4 regions of the Arthrobacter sp. Soil761 genome follow, and region 1 is predicted to be linked to each of the others. Evidence: predicted binding sites of a transcription regulator. Region 1 holds the regulator's gene; each other region holds the start of a gene.
What was found. Region 1 encodes LexA, which represses DNA repair genes until DNA is damaged. Its sites were predicted from a motif close to TCGAACANNTGTTCGA; they were not measured.

Region 1 (4,491 bases):
GCAGATGTGGTGGTGACGAATCACGCCATGCTGGCCGTCAGCGCCTTCGAAGGACTTGCAGTCCTGCCCGAGTACGACGTCGTGGTGGTGGATGAAGCGCACGAGTTGCAGGACCGGGTCACCGGAGCCGTGTCCGGTCAGCTGTCGGTGGCCATGGTCCACGCTGCCGCTTCCGGCGCCCGCAAACATACCGCCATCACGGTGGACGCGCTGAACGCCGCAGCCGCAAACCTTGAACTGGCCCTCGCCGGTGCGCCCAGCGGCCTGCTTCCCAACGGGCTGAACGACGAACAGCTGGACTGCATGGACCAGTTGCGGGAGGCGTGCCGGGCCGCGTTGTCCGATTCCAAGGGGGACAGCAACGCCACGGCCGACGGCGGCCGCCAGCTGGCCCGGTCCCGCCTCATGCTCATCCTGGAATTGTGTGAGCGGCTTATTGCTGCCCGTGAAAACCGCGAGGTCGTGTGGTTTTCCCGGGCCGGCACGTTCGATCCCGGCCAGGGATATTCCCAGCCCGATGACAATGCCCCGGTGCTGGTCAACATCGCGCCGCTGTCCGTGGCAGGCAGGCTCCGGGAAGGACTCTTCGCCGGGCACACCGTCGTGCTGACGTCCGCAACCCTCGCCATTGGCTCGGCATTTGAACCCGCGGCCGGGGGACTGGGCCTTATCGGCGACGGCGCACCCAGCTGGACGGGTGTGGATGTCGGCTCGCCCTTCGACTACCCGAAACAGGGCATCCTCTACGTGGCCGGCCACCTGCCAAAGCCGGGCCGCGGCGTTTCGCCGGAGGCGCTGGAGGAACTGGAAGCGCTCATCAAAGCGTCCGGCGGGGGTGCCCTCTGCCTGTTTTCATCCCGACGGGCTGCCGAAGAGGCTGCCGACGCCCTGCGGCCGAAGCTCGATGTGACTGTCCTCTGCCAGGGCGAGTCGACCATGACCGCTTTGGTGAAGCAGTTCGCCGACGAACCGGACACCTGCCTCTTCGGGACTATGTCCCTGTGGCAGGGGGTTGACGTTCCGGGAGGCTCCTGCCGCCTGGTGGTGATCGACCGCATCCCGTTCCCCAGGCCGGATGATCCGCTGATGACCGCGCGTTCGCGTGCCGTGGCCCAGGCCGGCGGAAACGGCTTCATGTCCGTCTCGGCCACGCATGCCGCCATCAGGCTGGCCCAGGGTGCCGGCCGCCTGATCCGGTCCACGGGAGACAAGGGCGTGGTGGCCGTTCTGGATTCCCGGCTGGCAACAGAGCGCTACGCCGGATTCCTCCGCGGCGCTCTGCCGCCGTTCTGGGCTACCACGGACCGCAGCAAGGCGCTGGCGGCATTGGCCAGGCTGGGCGCGGACGCGGCCACGTAGGGCCCGGCAGGCGAACGACGCCAGCGGGGGCAGCCGCCGTGCAATTTCCGGCAGGCCGTCCCTTCGCGGGAGACCCGGTCAGAGGGAACGCAGGACCGAGACAACCTTGCCCATGATGGTGGCATGGTCGCCCAGAATGGGTTCGTACTGCGTGTTTTGGGGCAGCAGCCAGGTGTGGCCGTCGCGCTGGCGGAATGTCTTGACGGTTGCCTCGTCATCCAGCAGGGCAGCAACGATGTCCCCGTTGGCTGCGTCCGCCTGGCGCCGCACCACCACCCAGTCACCGTCACAGATGGCGGCATCCACCATGGAGTCGCCGGCCACCCTAAGCATGAAGAGCTCGCCCTGGCCGACCAGCTGGCGGGGGAGCGGCATGACATCCTCCACGAGCTGCTCAGCGAGGATGGGACCGCCGGCAGCAATCCGGCCAACCAGCGGAACCATGGCCGTATCCAGCGCGGTGGGCAGCTCCGTTACCGTGGCACCGCCGCCCGTGGCCTGCGGCGCGGGGGAGGCGCCGGCGGCATTGCTTCCGCTGTCCAGCGTGAGGGGCATCAGCACCTCCATGGCCCGCGGCCGTTTGGGGTCGCGCCGCAGGTAACCCAGCTTCTCCAGCTGCGAGAGCTGGTGGGTCACGCTGGACAGGCTGGCCAGGCCAACCGTGTCGCCGATCTCCCGCATGGAGGGCGGGTAGCCGTTGTCATTGACCGAGCGCTGGATGGTTTCGAGGATCTTCTTCTGCCGGGGGGTCAAGCCCTTGGCGGTCTTCCTGGGTTGCGGGGCGGTCCTGCCCCCGGCGGCTGCTGCTGCCATATTCGCCAATGCCTTTCGCTTGCCGCCGGATCTTCCGTTGCGGCCTGTTCCACAGCGCCGCCGGAAGGACTCCCACTGTCATTGTCAGACCCTGCTGTTCAACTTCAGTGGTGGTTGTTCTTTGGTTCAAAGCTAGGCCAGCCACATTGCTTTTCCAAACATTTGTTCTAGCGAGTCTCGACATTGTTCGTTGATAGGTGCTAAAACTTAACAAGCAAAGTTCGAACATGTGTTCTAACCAGCGATTGCCCCGTTCGAAAACATGGCCGGAGGAGCTCCGGACACGGTGTGAACGGCAGGGCGGCAGCGGGCGGACACCCGGGCAGCACGGCAGGTCCAGGAGGGCTTAGTTCATGTCAGCTTTATCTCTTCACCAGGTTTCACCTACGCACCGCGTTTCCCTGCAGACCCGGAAGCCCTCGCAGCGCCGGACGCCGTCAGCAGCGCCCCTGCGGCTGACCCGCCGGGGGCGGATCGTCCTGATCGGAGTTCCGCTTGTGCTCCTCGCGGTACTCCTGCTGTCCCTGTCCGGACTTTTCAACGCACCGGCCAAGGCATCCGATTCAGCTGCGGATTTGGCCGTGACGCCGACGGTCACCGTGACGGTGCAGGCGGGCCAGTCGTTGTGGAGCATCGCAGGCGCTGTTGCTCCGGACCGCGATGCCCGGGACGTGGTGGCGGACATCGTCCAGCTCAACAACCTTCCGGCCGCCGCTGTGCTGCCGGGGCAGCAGCTGTTCGTCCCCACGCACTGAGCGGCACCTGGTGTTGGCCTTTGAGAAAGATGACCGGGACAGCAACGCCGGTGGCGAACAGAATCCGTCACATTTTCCGGTAGTTGCCGCGGCAACTAAACTGTTCAGGTGAACGACCAGCTAGAGCGTCTGAACCGACTTCCCCTCCGCAGCAATCTTCGCGGGCTGACCCCCTACGGGGCACCCCAACTGGACGTTCCCATTTTGCTGAACGTCAATGAGAACACCCATGGTGTTCCGGCGGACGTGCGCGCCGCCATCAGCGCGGCGGTCACGGAAGCAGCTGCAGGCCTCAACCGGTACCCGGACAGGGAATTCACCGACCTGCGGAAAGCTCTCGCGGAATACCTGGGGCACGGGCTCGACGAATCAAACCTCTGGGCAGCCAACGGCTCCAACGAGGTCCTGCAGCAGATCCTCCAGGCCTTCGGCGGCCCCGGCCGCACCGCCCTGGGCTTTCCACCCACGTACTCCATGTACCCCCTGCTCGCCAGCGGAACCGACACCCAATACATCACGGGAGTGCGCTCGGAAGGCTACGACCTGAGCGCCGAATCCGCCGCCCGGCAGGTCGAGGAGCTGCGGCCCAACATCGTCTTCCTCTGCTCGCCCAACAACCCCACGGGGACCGGCCTGGGGCTTGACGTTGTGGAGGCTGTCTATGACGCCGGCGAGGACAGCCAGACCGTGGTGATCGTCGACGAGGCCTACCACGAGTTCGCGCATGACGGCACGCCCAGCGCCCTGACCCTGCTGCCCGGCCGGGAGCGGCTGATAGTTTCCCGCACCATGAGCAAGGCCTTCGCACTCGCCGGCGCCCGCCTCGGCTACATGGCCGCGGCCCCGGAGGTCACCGATGCCCTGCGGCTGGTGCGCCTTCCGTACCACCTGTCCGCGATTACCCAGGCAACCGCACTGGCCGCGCTCCAACACCGCGAGGCACTGATGGCCGATGTCCAGGACATCAAGGCGCAGCGGGACCGCATTGTGGCCGAACTGACCAGGATGGGCCTCAAGCCTGCCGCCTCGGACTCCAACTACGTGTTCTTCGGGGGCCTGGAAAATCCGCACCAGGTATGGCAGGAGCTGCTGGACGCCGGAGTGCTCATCCGCGACGTGGGCATCCCCGGCCACCTTCGGGTCACCGCAGGCACTGAGGCGGAAACCACAGCCTTCCTTACCTCCCTGGAACGCATCCTTGCGGGCCAGGCCGCGCTTCCCGCCTAGACTTGATACTGCGGCGCTGGGCGCCTTGAACTACTTCTTCTCCCACAAAGGATCCTTCACCATGAGTCCCACCGGATCGAATACGGCTGCGGCCCGGACCGCCCGCATGGAGCGTGCCACCAGCGAGTCCTCCGTGCTCGTGGAGATCAACCTCGATGGAACCGGCGTATCGGACATCGATACCTCCGTGCCGTTCTACGACCACATGCTCACGGCCCTGTGCAAGCACTCCCTGATCGACATGACGGTCAAGGCCACGGGTGACACCCACATCGACGTCCACCACACTGTTGAGGACGTGGCCATCACCTTCGGCGAGGTCCTGCGGACCGCCCTC
Region 2 (4,491 bases), on a different contig from region 1:
CTGGGCGCGCGCCGAGGCAATCACGGGGGAATCGACGTCGAACCCCAGTGCGGCAATGGCCGGCTCGGCATGCCGGGCCGCCTGTTCGTTGATGATCACCCGGGCCTGGCCCATGGTCCACAGCTGGACGTCCTTGGTGCGGTGCCTGCCCTCGAAGGCGAAGCCCAGCTGGCCCAGGAGTTTCTCCAGCTGCGCGGTGTCGTCCGCCTTGACCTCGGCAAAGTTGAAGCCCGCGGGTTCGTTCACCTTGGGCAGGGTGGCAAGCTCCATGGGGTAACGACGGCGGAGCGCTGCTCCGTTGCCTGGTGCGGCTTCGGTACCGGCCAGCCATTTGGCGCTCTGTTCTTCAAGCCAGATGAGCGACCGCATGGCATCCACGGCCGTCCGCTCCACGTCCGACTGGCGGAAAACGTCATTGAAGACTTCCAGCGAGACGGGTCCGGTGTACCCGGCCCGGACCACGTGGCCCATGAACTTGGCCAGCTCAAACTGGCCCTCGCCCGGGAACACCCGGTAGTGCCGGCTCCAGGACAGCACATCCATGGAGAGCTTGGGGGCGTCCGCAACCTGGACGAAGAAGATCTTCTCCGGGTTGAATGCCTCAATGTGGGCGGTTTCCCAGTCCCGCGACAGGATGTGGAAGGAGTCCAGGCAGGTGCCCAGATTGGGATGGTCAACCATCTCCACCAGCCGGTAGGCATGCTCGTAGTCGTTGACGTACTTGCCCCACGCAAGCGCTTCATAGGCCACCTTGACGCCGTGGTCGCCGGCCAGGTTGGCAAGCTGTGCCAGCTGCTCGGTGCGGAGGCCGTCGTCGTCGATGGTGGCGGTGGCAACGTTGGAGCAGACCAGGATGGTGTCCATGCCCAGGCGGGCCATGAGCCGGAACTTGGCCTCGGCCCGGCGGAGGTTGGCCTTCAGCAGGTCCGGGCTGACGCCGTCGAAATCCCGGAAGGGCTGGTAAAGATCCAGGCCAAGGCCCAGGTCGGCGGCCAGCTTGCGGACGTCCTCGGGACTCAGCGGGGACGTCACCAGGTCCTGCTCGAAGATCTCGATGCCGTCGAAGCCTGCAATGGCGCAGGCCTGCATCTTCTCTTTGAGGGTTCCGGACAGGCAGACAGTGGCGATTCCGGTGCGCATCAGGCAGCCACCTCTTCCGCTGCCACGAGCTCCAGGAAGTGGGCGCGCATGCGGTCCGGGTCCGCGTCCAGGCCGGTGAAGATCCGGAACGCGTCCGCGGCCTGGCCCACGGCCATCCGGCCGCCGTCCAGGACGTCGCAGCCCTTGGCCCGGGCGCCGCGGACCAGTTCCGTGTCGATGGGGCGGTAGACGATATCCGCCACCCAGTGCCGGGACTCCAGCAGGTCCAGGTCCAGCGGCACGCCGGGGTGGGCGGCCATCCCCACGGGGGTGCAGTGCACCAGGCCGTCGGCCACGCGCATCAGCTGCGGCAGCTCCGCCGTCGTACCTGCCGTGACGGTGCTGTCCGGGAAGAAGCCCTGGAGCTCGGCGGCCCGGGCTGCCGCGCGTCCCGGGTCCACGTCCACCAGGTGCAGGGTCCTGACGCCGGCGGTCAGCAGGGCGTAGGCGACGGCAGATCCGGCACCGCCGGCACCGAGCTGGACCACGCGGTCCAGCGACGCCCCGGGGAGGCCGGAAGCCAGTGCCGCGGCGAAGCCGGAGAAGTCGGTGTTGTGGCCGATGAAGCGGCCGTCCCGGATCACCACGGTGTTGACGGCGCCCAGGCGGCGGGCGTCCGGGGAGATTTCGTCAAGGTGCTCCAGGACCAGCTGCTTGCAGGGATGGGTGATGTTCAACCCATTGAAGCCCAGCGTCCGGGCGCTCTGCAGGATGCTGCCGACGGACTCGCCCGCCAGGCCCAGCTCCAGGAGGTCGATGGGGCGGTAGAGGTAACGCAGGCCCTGCACGTCACCTTCCCGTTCGTGCATGGGCGGCGTGAGCGACGGCGTGACACCGTCTCCAACCAGTCCCACGAGGTAGGACTCAGTTCGAATACTCATCCGTGCAGCTCCTTTGGTAACGGCACCGGCAGTGTCCATGCGGGGATGGGCTGCGCCGGTGATAGGGATTACAGTACAGCATTTGTTCACTTCTCGCACTACTGTTCGAGATACGAACCAAATATTTTGAGTAACGGCACAGGCGCCTTAGCCGCGCTGCGGAAGGCGTGCAGCCAACTCGGCTGCCGCATCGACCAGGACGGGGACGTGGGCCTCCAGCTCCTCGAGGCTCAGGCGGAAGACCGGAACGGCCGTCGCCAGGGAGGCAAAGGCGTGGCCCTGGCTGTTGAGCAGGGGCACCGCCACGGCACGCATGCCGGCCTCGTTCTCCTCATCCATGACCGCGTAGCCGCGGCGGCGCACCTCCTCGATTTCCGCCCGGAACGCGTCCCGGTCGGTGATGGAGCGGGCGGTGAGCGCCTCGAGCGGGAGTTCCGCGAGCAGCCGCTCCCGTTCCGCATCCTCGGCGAATGCCACCAGGGCCTTGCCGACGGCAGTGGTGGACAAGGAGCCCAGGTGGCCCGGATCGCTGGTGACGCGGAAGATCTGCGGCCCGTCCACCTTGCTGACGGTGAGGTGGTGCAGGCCGTCCCGGACGCTGAGGATGGTGGCTTCCCCGGTCTGCTCGGTCACCCGGCGCAGGATGGGCATGGCAGTGCCCGCGAAACCGTGGTGGTTGGAGACCCGCTGGCCCAGCTGGAAGATGCGCAGGCCCAGGTGGTAGCGGCGGCCGTCCGGCTCGTAGTCAACAAAGCCGTCACGGGTCAGGGATCCGAGCAGCCGGTAGGTTGTGCTGAACGGCAGTTCCGCGCGGCGGGAAATTTCCGCGGCGCTGGCACCGCGGGGTTCGTCCCCCAGGAGGACAAGCAGGCCCAGGGCCTTGCCCACCATGTCCGTGCGTTCCGCAGGACGCGCGCCAACCTTCGCCTCCGGGGGCATGGCGTTCACGGGCTCCGTGGCGGCAGGGGCAGCAGCGGATTCTTCATTGGCCGCTGTGGTTTGGTTCACACTCATGGCAATCATGTTGCCACAATGTGAGAGCTATTTCTAGATGGTGATTATTTTCTTGACAGGTGACTGCCCTCACAGTCATAGTTTCTATATCGCACAAGTAGCTCCCACCATGTGGCTACTGACGCCGGGTCTTCTTCCGGACTCCAGCCGCATCGCGCCCCGCCCGCACCAAGGCAGCGGCGGCTGCGACCTCCAGATCCATCCGCGACAATGTCGTCACACCAAAGGAACACCATGAGCCAGACACTTCCGTCCGCCGGGGCGGGTGCCCTCACCCGTGCCGGGACGCCCAGGAAAGCAGCCCTCGCCAGCTTCCTGGGCAGCGCCGTCGAATACTACGACTTCTTCATCTTCGGATCCGCTGCGGCGCTGATCTTCCCCAAGGTCTTCTTTCCCGATGCAGACACCAACGCTGCCATCATGTCCTTCGCCACCTTCGGCTTCGCCTACGTGGCACGTCCCGTGGGCGCCATCATCCTGGGCCACTTCGGCGACCGGGTGGGCCGCCGGAAGGTCCTGATGTTTACCCTGCTGCTCATGGGCGCGTCGACGTTCGTGATCGGCTGCCTCCCCGACTTCCACACGGTCGGCTGGTGGGCCCCGGTCCTGCTGGTGCTGGCCCGCCTGTGCCAGGGCCTCTCCGCCGCCGGTGAGCAGGCCGGCGCCTCGTCCATGACCCTGGAGCACGCTCCGGACAACCAGCGTTCCTTCTTTACGTCCTGGACCCTCACCGGTACCCAGGGCGGCCAGATCCTCGCCGCCCTGGTCTTCATCCCCGTCCTGGCCCTGCCGGATGAGATCAAGTACGGCATCGGCTGGCGCGTCCCGTTCTGGCTCAGCGCCGTCGTGGTCATGGTTGCCTTCTTCATCCGCCGCACGCTGCACGAGCCGCCGGCCTTCGAGGAAGCGCAGAAGAACGCCCAGATCTCCAAGCTCCCGGTGGCCGACCTCCTCAAGGGCCACTGGCGCGACGTCCTGCGTGTTGTCGCCTGCGCCTTCATTGCCGCCGTCTCCACCGTCTTCGGCACCCTGGCCATCAGCTACGCCAAGACCGTGGCCGGAGTGGACGGCACCACCACCCTGTGGCTCGTCGTCGGGGCCAACCTGGTGGCCCTGGGCACCCAGCCGCTCTTCGGGAAGCTCGCGGACAGGATCGGCCGCAAGCCCGTCTTCATTTACGGCGCCGTGGCCAGCGCAATCCTCACCCCGCTGTTCCTGCTCAGCCTGGAATCCCACAGCATCCCGTTGATGTTCGTTGCAGCCATCGGCTTCTTCTCCTTCGGCTACGCCGCCTCCAACGCCGTGTGGCCGTCCTTCTACGCCGAGATGTTCAGCACCAAGGTCCGCTTCTCCGGCCTGGCCATCGGCACCCAGCTCGGGTTCCTGATGGCTGGCTTCGCCCCGGCCATTGTGGCTGCCATGGGCGGCATCCAGGCGGGCGGCTGGGTCCAGATCA
Region 3 (4,491 bases), on a different contig from region 1:
GGCGCCCTCAGCCGCATGATCCACCTGCTTCCAGACTTCCTCAAGGTGGGACGCAACGTAATCGGCGACGTCGACAAGGACGGCCTCCAGCGGGCACTGTCGGCCTGCCTGGTGGACTTCACCGACCAGATCGGCACCATCCTGGTGGCTGAGGGGATCGAAACGGTGGGCGAACTCAAGGTCCTCACCGAACTTGGCATCAGCGCCGGCCAGGGTTACCTGCTGGGGCGGCCGTCAGTGCGGCCCCAGGACTGGGCCAACTGGAACACGCGGCTGGACGTCGACGGCCTGGAGCGCCATTTGGCGGGACCAGGGGAGTCGCGGGGCCGCCATGGCAAAGGGACTTCCTGACACACAGCACGCTCACACCTGAGGCGAGCAGCGCGGCGCATGGCATGACGCCAGACGCCGCGCCTGCCATTTAACCGCTATTCGGAGTGGCCCTGGTCCCGGCTCATCTGGCCCTCGGCCGGCGGCGTCTCTCCCGGGGGCACTCCCCCGCCCGGTTCCAGCCCGGTGACATTGCCCTCCGCCGGGTCGGGGTTTGGCGAACCGGCCGCCTCCCTGCTGCGCTGCTCCGCCAGGTGCGGCTGGGCGGAGCCAACGTCTTCCTTCCCCGGGCGGTCGGGGTTCGCGGGGTCATTCTCCGGATGGTAAGTGCTCATGCTGGTCTTCCTTCCTCTCCGGCTGCGGTCCGATTCCCCAGCACTGGACTAATTGTAAGCATGCTGATAATTCTGGAGGAGTAGGGCCGGTATGCCGCTGGGCGCCGGCACGCAATGTCGGAAGGAGCAGTCAGATGGGAATCGGCGACAGCATCGGCAAGGCAGCAGAAAACGCCATGGAGGACCTGGCCGGAACATCCAAGCCGACGGAGAAGATGGATGTTCCCGACCCCACGAACCCCAATGACGACGTGGAAGTCCACTCGTCCCTGAGTGAAGGTTCAAATGCCATGGAGGCGGAGAAGCAGAAGGCGCCCGGCCTCAAGACAGGGGCTGCCCCGGAACCGGTCTCCAACCGTCCCCTGGGCGGTGACACCGACGAAACTGACCCTGGCCAGGCGGACCGCGACGGCCTTACCGGCGACGCCACCGCGCCGTCCGGAGGCTAGGAACCCGGCACAGGCGGGTGGCCCTGCGGCCACTCCCCGCGCTCCATGAGCACTTCGCGAAGCAGGTCCGCGCGGTCCGTGACGATGCCGTCCGCGCCCAGGTCGAGGAGGCGGTGCATTTCCGCGGCATCGTTGATGGTCCAGACGTGCACCGCCAGGCCAAGGGCGTGGGCGCGGCGGATGAACCCGGCGGTGACCACAGGGATCCGTCCATAGCGGACGGGGACCTGCAGCGCATGGACGTCCCTGAGCACCCGGCGCATGAGCCGGTGGAACACCGGGCGTGGAAGCACGGGGCCCAGCAGGGTGAAAAGGGCATTGGAGGACACGCCGGCGGAGGAGGCAACCGGCCGGCTGAGCAGTTTCAGCACCGCCCGCCGTCGACGGTCCGAAAAACTGGTGACCAGCACCCGCTGGTGCACTTGGTGCCGCTCGATGGCGGCGGCCGTGCTGTGGACGGAGCCCCAGTCCTTGACGTCCAGGTTCAGCCGGGCGTGTGGCAGCTGGGTCACCAATTCATCGAACGTCGGGATGGGCTCGCGGCCGTTGATCCTGGCCTTGGCGACGTCCGCGGCCGGCAGGTCCGCCACGCGGCCGCTGCCGTCGGTCAGGCGGTCCAGGGCTTCATCGTGGAAGAGCAGCAGCACGCCGTCGGCCGTGGTGTGCACGTCCGTTTCCAGGTACCGGAAGCCCAGTTCGACGCCGGAGCGGAACGCGGCCATCGAGTTTTCCAGCCCCTCAGCCGAGAACCCGCGGTGGGCCATGGCGATGGGTAGCTGCCGCCCGGCGTCGTCCTTGTGCTCGAAAAAGGGCAGGGTCACAATGTGAGCGTACCCGAGCCGCGCGGGGTTGGGGCCGGCGGGTCAGTCAGCGCAGTCGGTTTCCCCGCATGGCACAATGTCCACCCCGTCGCCGCAGTGCAGGAGCGTCCGGCCGCGGCCGCCGTCCAGGTGGACCCAGACTGCCGTGTGGTCGGCGGTGATGGTGTCCACCACGCCGCCTGCCTCAAAACCGGGCGACAGCAGGACGCGGACCCGGTCGCCCTGGCGCAGCTGCTTCCAGTGCGGAGCCGGGGTTGCTGGCCGGTGCGGCCCATCGGCCATGTGCTGTTTGACGTTCCTTGCCATGGTTGCCCCCTATGAGCCGGCGTAAGTCGTGCCTGCTTTCCATGGTTCACGCTAGGGGGCGAAGGTAAACGCCAGGTGAGCGGCAGCTGTGAATACGGGGGGCTGCTGCGGTCAGGAAAACTGGACGCCCAGGGAGGCGAGCCGCGCCTCCAAAACCTGGGCCACGCCGTCGTCGTCAAAATGCGGTGCCTGCTGCCCCGCCGCGCGGATGGCCTCCGGATGGCCGCTGGCCATGGCATAGCCGTGACCCGCCCACCGGAGCATCTCGATGTCATTGGGCATGTCGCCGAAGGCCACCACATCCGCGGCATCAATGCCCAGCCCCGAAGCGTACTCGGCCAGGGTAACGGCCTTGTTGACCCCCGGCAGGGAGAGTTCCAGCATGGCAACGCCGGGCGAGGAGTGGGTCGTCGCGGCCAGGTGCTCGACGGCGGGTGCCACCTCGGCGAGGAAATCATCGGGTGTGCCGTCGCGGACGATGGCAAGGAATTTGACCACCGAATCGTCACTGGTGAGCGTGTCCTTCAGCGGGGCCGGGGTGAATTCGGCCAGCAGCTCGCTGGATTCATTTTCGATGAAGCCCGGTTCCAGATGGAATCCGGTGAGCGTTTCCGCTGCGAACAGGGCCGCGGGGCGGAGCGCCTTGATGATGCCGCGGACCTCCAGGACGGTGTGGATCGCCAGGGTGCGGGCGGAGACCAGGCGGTCCGCCTCCAGGTCCCAGACCACGGCACCGTTGGAGCAAATCACCCGTCCCGTGTGGCCCAGCTGCTCCTCGAGGGGGTGCAGCCAGCGCGGCGGACGGCCCGTGACAAACACGAGCTCGACGCCGGCATCGCGGCAGGCGTGGAAGGCGCGGATGGTGCGGGGGCTGATTTTTCCGTCGTGCCCAAGGATCGTTCCGTCAATATCGCTTGCTACCAGCCGCATGATGCCAGTCTACGTGGGGGTTTGCGCACCGTCGCCGCCGGAGCGTCCGCTTCGGGTCCGCGGGCTGTCCAGGGACGGCCGGGGTGGTGCCGTTGTCAGTCTCCGGGTCTACACTGAAACTATCGAACATATATTCGAATAAGGGTGTGTTGTGGGCGTTATTATCGGTCCCCGCGTGATAGATGCGGGCGCCTCGTTATTCACGGTACTGATCTCCCCCGTGGCGGTGGCGGCAGGGTTTCCGTCTCCTGCGCAGGACTACTTTGACGGGCGGATCGACTTGAACGCGCACCTCATCAAGGACATCACCAGCACCTTCGTGGTCCGGGTCACCGGGGACTCCATGGAGGGCGCCGGCATCAGCGACGGTGACGAACTGATCGTGAACCGGGCACTGGAGCCGAAGGACGGGTGTGTGGTGATTGCGGTGCTGGACGGGGAGCTGACGGTTAAGCGCCTCCGCATCACCGGCACCGGCGTGGTGCTGCAGGCGGAGAACCCCAAATATCCGGATATCCACGTCCCCGCCCTGTCCGAGCTGACCATCTGGGGTGTCGCCACCAGGTGCCTGCACCACGTCTGAGATATTCCACGTTTGAGGAGCAGCATGCCTAAGCCGGTGCTCATGCGGCGGATGCCGCAGATCGCCCACGTGGATGTCAACTGCTTCTACGCCTCCGCGGAGCGCGCCTTCGACCCCTCCCTGGAGGGCCGCCCGCTGGTGGTGCTGTCCAACAATGACGGCTGCGCGGTGACGCGCTCCCCCGAGGCGAAGGCCCTGGGCATCGCCACCGGCGAGCCCTGGTTCAAGCTCGCGCCGCGGGCCAAGGAGTGGGGCCTGGTGGCGAAGTCCAGCAACTATGAGCTCTACGGGGACATCAGCTCCCGGGTGATGGAGCTGCTGGGCAGGTACTCGGCGTGGCTGGAGGTTTACAGCATCGACGAAGCGTTCCTGGGCGTGAAGGGAAAACCGGACGAGCTGCTGGCCCTGGGCCGCAGGATGAAAGAGGCCGTGCGGCGGCACGTGGGGGTGCCGGTCTGCGTGGGCATCGCCCCCACCAAGACCCTGGCAAAGCTCTGCAACAAGTGGGCCAAGAACAACGCCGCTTTTGGCGGGGTCTGCCTCTGGGAGTCGGTCCCGGCCGACGTTCGCGAGGCCCTCATGGGCCGGTTGCCGGTGGACGAGGTGTGGGGCATTGCCGGGCGGCTGATGAAGCGGCTCAACGTGTTGGGCATCTTCACCGTGCTGGACCTGGTCCGGGCGGATCCGGTGGCGATCAGGGACAAGTTTTCGGTGGTGCTGATGCGCACCGTCCTGGA
Region 4 (4,491 bases), on a different contig from region 1:
AGGGCCGCACCATGTCGGATTTCATGGGGCCGGGACGGAACAGTGAAATATCGATGATGAGGTCGTTGAACTCCCGGGGTGCCATCTTTCCAATCAGCTCCCGCTGCCCCGGGGATTCAATCTGGAAGCAGCCCAGGGTGTGCGTGCTCCTGATCAGCTGGTATGTCGGTTCGTCGTCGAGGGGAACGGCGTTGAGGTCGATCCGGCCGTCCCCGGCGATGTAGTCAGGGCCTGTTCCGTCAGGTCCTGCCGGGTGCCTTCCTGCCTCCACCACGTCCTTCTTGCTGGGGTGGATGCGGATGATCTCCCGGACTGCGAAGGCCATGGCGCTTTGCATGCGCACCCCCAGGACATCGAGTTTGAGCATGCCCATGGGGTCCATGTCGTGCTTGTCGAACTGGCTCATGGGCAGCCCCAGGCCGCTTGGCTGGACCGGGGTGCGGTCCAGGAGTGTGGCATCGCCCAGGATCACTCCGCACGGGTGCATGGAGATGTGGCGGGGCAGCCGGTCCAGGCGTTCGGTCAGGTCCACCAGGAGGTCAAGCTGCTGGTTCCCGTCCGTGTCGCGCTGCTCCACCCGGCCAGCGAACTCCCGGAGTTCGGGCTTTTCCTGCAGTGCTTCACGGAACTTCCGGGCGGAGAAGCGCCACAACTGCTTGGCGATCTCCCCCACCTCGCCGTCGTCCATGCCCAGCGCCAGCCCGGCGTCGCGAACCGCCCCCCGGGCCCGGTACCCGTTCTGCATGCTCATCAGGGTGACGCGCTCCGGGCCGAACCGGTCAAAAATCCTGTGGTACACGTTGTGGCGTTCCGCGCTTTCCACATCGATGTCAATGTCAGGGAGGGTGGCCCGGTCGTTGGAAAGGAAACGTTCAAAGATCAGGTCATGCTGGAGGGGATTCACATGGCTGACCTCGATCAGGTAGTTGACCAGGCTTGAGGCTCCTGAGCCCCTGGCGGCCGCCCGGACCCCCATGTCCTGGATCATGCGGGATACCTCCGCCACCGTCAGGAAATAGGCGGAGAAACCCAGGTTCCGGATGATGCCAAGCTCATGCTCCAGCCGGGACAGCATCTCCTGTTCGGGTTTTCCTGAGATCCCCGGGAAACGCCTGCCGATTCCCGCATGGCAGCGCTGGATCAGTTCGGCGTGCGGATCCTGGCTGATCCCAATAACCGATGCTTCCGGAACCACTGGCTGCTTCCACCCCATATCGGTGCTGGGGTCGATCCGGCAGAGGTCGGCGAGCGCCTCTGTTTGCGCCATCAGCTGTTTGAGGTCTGCTGCACCGTAACCGGCAGCGGAAATGATTTCCTTTCCCAGTCCCAGCATTTGTTCGGAGGTTTTCAGCCAGCCCTGCCCGGTGGGCTGCAGGAGCGGTTCACCTGCAAGTTCCGGAAGGGACTTCAGGGTCCGGGCAGAATCCAGGACGTCGGCGGTTGGTGCGCCGTCTGCGGCACAGTACCTGACGGCGTTGGTGAGGATGGCGGGTACGTGGTGTTCCTCTGCGAGCCTGAGCATGCGGACTGCATGTGCGGTGCTGAAGGGAGTCCCCGGAGCGCTGAGCTGGGAGACAATTTCCGCCACGACCGTTCCAGCGGGCATGGCATCCAGCCATTGCTTGAACAGGGTCCGTGGACGCAGGTAGCGCCGGCCACCCATGGCCCGTCCGACGTCGGAATCCGGTCCAATCAGGACGGTCAGCACCGGCTTGAGGGTCTGGGGGTCAAGGGTGCGGGAGGCGAGTTCGGCACGGGTGACCGCGGCGGGCACCGCTCCCCCGGCTTTCCCCGAGGTCCTGGCGTGGGAATCGGAAACCAGCCGGCACAGCGCACGGTACCCGGCACCGTTGTTGTGGCCGCGGGCCAGCACCACCACCCTGCCGGATACCTGTGTGCGGTGATCGCCGTCGTCGTCAAATACTGCAAGGTCCACCCCCACTATGGGGTCGATGCCCGCCGCCATGCAGGCCTTGAGGTGCTTGATGGTGCCGTACAGCCCGTCCCGGTCGGTGCAGGCAAGGGCCGTTGCGCCGTCGGCTGCGGCCGCCATTGCCAGCTCTTCAGGCCAGGAGACACCGTAGTGGGCACTAAATGCCGTGGAAACGTGGAGGTGGGTAAAGCTCATGGTGATGGGAGGTGGGGATTCATGCGGTTTTGGGGCGAAGGCCGTCATGGATCCGCAGCAGCCGCCAACGGCCACTGCGGATATGGCGGGTCAGGTCAAGGGTGAGGGGTTCGGCAACGGCAGGTTCTCCTGGCCCCATCGGGCGGGACGCCACTTTGGCAGGCAGTACCTGGACCCGCCAGATTTCGTGGTCCACCACGCCCGGTCCGCTTCCCAGCGGAGCCCGGGTATCCTCTGCCCACCATTGCCGGCGTTCATACCAGCGGACAGGTTCGGCACAGACGATGTATGACGTTCCTGCCCACGTCAGGGATTCCGGCTGCCCGGAAGCGGAGCACACCACGTCAACGGACTCGCTGAACATGCCCACGTGCGCCTCCCTGCAGCTGCAGATTTTGACCCTTATTCGAATATGTATTCGAACGAATCCAGTCTACGCCGGGGAGGCAGCAAAACATAGGCGGGGGTGGACGGAGCGTGCGGCAGGGAGCAGGATGATGGCATGAGTACCGATGACGCACTCCTGAAGCAGGCAAGCATCAAGACCCAGGACTCCACCCTGGTTGCACGGTTCGACATCGACGGCACCATTCCGGACTCCGGGGCCTATGTGGTGGGCCTGATGGGAGCCTCGCCGGATTATTCCATGCAACGACGGCTGTGCATTGAGTTCATGAACGGGGAGGCAATCGCCTGCTACTCGTTCAACCGGGACCAGGGAATCGAGGAAGACTACGACCTGTCGGGAGTGTCCCACTCGGACAACAGCATTACCGGGAGCTTTCCCGCGACGGCCTTGACCGGGCTGGGGCAGGGCCATGTCCTGTCAGCCTTCAGTGAGGCGGACGGCCGGGAGTTCCAGCACGGGGTGCCGGTGGAGGAAGCCCTTTAGGGCTCCTCCGCCAGCCCCCGGAACAGGTCAGCTGTTTTCTTTGTGGATCCGCAGTTCAAGTTCAATAAACGCGGAGATCATCGCCCGGTAGGTTGCTTCGACGATGTCCGGATCGATGTCCTTTTTCTCTGCGGCGGACCGGACGTGCTCGATGATCCGCTCCACCCGGCCCGGGGCACGCACCTCTGCGTCATCACCCTTGAGGGTCCCGGCGATCCTGATCAGCCGTTCGCGGCGGGCAATGAGGGTGACAATCTGTTCATCCACCTCATCAACGGCAACCCGAACGGCAGCGAGCTGTTCCTTGTCGGCCCGGGCATCCCTATCGTTTCCTTGAATTGTCGCCATCATCTGACAGTATCGAAGCATGGAGCCAAGAGTCGACTTTATCTCCCTCGGAGTCCGCAATGTTCAGGCATCCCGCGACTTCTACGTTGATGGCCTTGGCTGGCCGGTCCACCGTGAGGTTGCCGGGGAAGTGCTGTTCATCCAGGTGAACCACGGCCTGGTGCTGTCCCTGTGGGACGTCCGCCAAATGCAGGCCGAAGCGGGCACCAGCCCTCCCGCCGGCATCCCCTGCATCACCCTCAGCCACAACGTCGCCGGTCCCGGGGACGTGGACAGGGTCATGGAAGAGGCCGCGGAGGCCGGCGCTGACATCATTGCCGAGCCGGTCACCCAGCCGTGGGGCGGCTACACGGGCTATTTTGCCGACCCCGACGGGTTCCGCTGGGAAGTGGCGTACAACCCCACCTGGGCAGTGGACGACGCCGGCAGGGTCACCGTCTGATCCCCGGCCTCACCATGAGGTGCGGCTGCTGGAGCTGGGCTGAAAAACAGGGCTGGGAAAACAGGCCGCTAGAACAGGGCGCTGGAACAGGGCAGCTAGAACAGGGCTTCGACCGGGCGGATCAGTTCGGGGCCGTTGTTGCGGACATTGCCCACTTCCTTGCCCACCGACTCCACCCGCCAGTCGGCCGCGGCATTCTTGACGCCGGACCGCACCAGGTCCACGAGTCCGGCGGCGTCATCCGCCTGCGGATCCAGCCATGCCTCCATGGTGTCCCTGTCCATGGGCAGGGGGACGCGGTCGTGCAGCTCCGTCAGCTTCCCGAAGATGGTGGATTCAGACCCCGGCGGAGGCGTGTCTGCCGTGAGGATGGACGTTGAGAGCAGCCAGCGGCCCGGATCCCCTTCGGGAACGGAGGGGTCCTTCCACCACTCGTAGAGGCCGGCGAAGACCAGCCCGTGGTCCGTGCCCGGGTGCACGTAGTAGGGCTGCTTCGACTTCCCAGGTCCCTGCTTCCATTCGTAGTAGCCATCGGCCGGGACCGCGCAGCGGCGGGACTGGACTGCCTTCCGGAACGCCGGCTTCTCCAGCACCGATTCGCTCCGGGCGTTGATCATGCGGGAACCGATTCCGGGGTCCTTGGCCCAGGACGGGACCATGCCCCAGCGTGCCACGTGCAGC

Region 2: a site for LexA is predicted at 2,115-2,130, ahead of ASG79_RS15970 (shikimate dehydrogenase). Genes of this name have one in related genera too.
Region 3: a site for LexA is predicted at 3,294-3,309, ahead of ASG79_RS03655 (LexA family protein). Genes of this name have one in related genera too.
Region 4: a site for LexA is predicted at 2,535-2,550, ahead of ASG79_RS09930 (DUF6504 family protein). Genes of this name have one in related genera too.

The regions. Positions count from the first base shown of each region.
Region 1 covers NZ_LMSF01000013.1:16,728-21,218, reverse strand. The annotation lists gene ASG79_RS10960 (ATP-dependent DNA helicase) at 1-1,359, shown strand, start outside; gene lexA (transcriptional repressor LexA) at 1,438-2,172, opposite strand; gene ASG79_RS10950 (LysM peptidoglycan-binding domain-containing protein) at 2,526-2,927, shown strand; gene ASG79_RS10945 (histidinol-phosphate transaminase) at 3,036-4,154, shown strand; gene hisB (imidazoleglycerol-phosphate dehydratase HisB) at 4,216-4,491, shown strand, end outside.
Region 2 covers NZ_LMSF01000028.1:308,001-312,491, reverse strand. The annotation lists gene ASG79_RS15975 (bifunctional sugar phosphate isomerase/epimerase/4-hydroxyphenylpyruvate dioxygenase family protein) at 1-1,140, opposite strand, end outside; gene ASG79_RS15970 (shikimate dehydrogenase) at 1,140-2,021, opposite strand; gene ASG79_RS15965 (IclR family transcriptional regulator) at 2,169-3,035, opposite strand; gene ASG79_RS15960 (MFS transporter) at 3,270-4,491, shown strand, end outside.
Region 3 covers NZ_LMSF01000002.1:258,434-262,924, forward strand. The annotation lists gene ASG79_RS03625 (EAL domain-containing protein) at 1-351, shown strand, start outside; gene ASG79_RS03630 (DUF6480 family protein) at 429-665, opposite strand; gene ASG79_RS03635 (hypothetical protein) at 800-1,114, shown strand; gene ASG79_RS03640 (glycerophosphodiester phosphodiesterase) at 1,111-1,935, opposite strand; gene ASG79_RS03645 (hypothetical protein) at 1,978-2,241, opposite strand; gene ASG79_RS03650 (Cof-type HAD-IIB family hydrolase) at 2,353-3,171, opposite strand; gene ASG79_RS03655 (LexA family protein) at 3,323-3,754, shown strand; gene ASG79_RS03660 (Y-family DNA polymerase) at 3,779-4,491, shown strand, end outside.
Region 4 covers NZ_LMSF01000012.1:399,209-403,699, forward strand. The annotation lists gene ASG79_RS09925 (DNA polymerase III subunit alpha) at 1-2,128, opposite strand, end outside; gene ASG79_RS09930 (DUF6504 family protein) at 2,148-2,498, opposite strand; gene ASG79_RS09935 (hypothetical protein) at 2,631-3,020, shown strand; gene ASG79_RS09940 (chorismate mutase) at 3,048-3,371, opposite strand; gene ASG79_RS09945 (VOC family protein) at 3,388-3,810, shown strand; gene ASG79_RS09950 (SOS response-associated peptidase) at 3,906-4,491, opposite strand, start outside.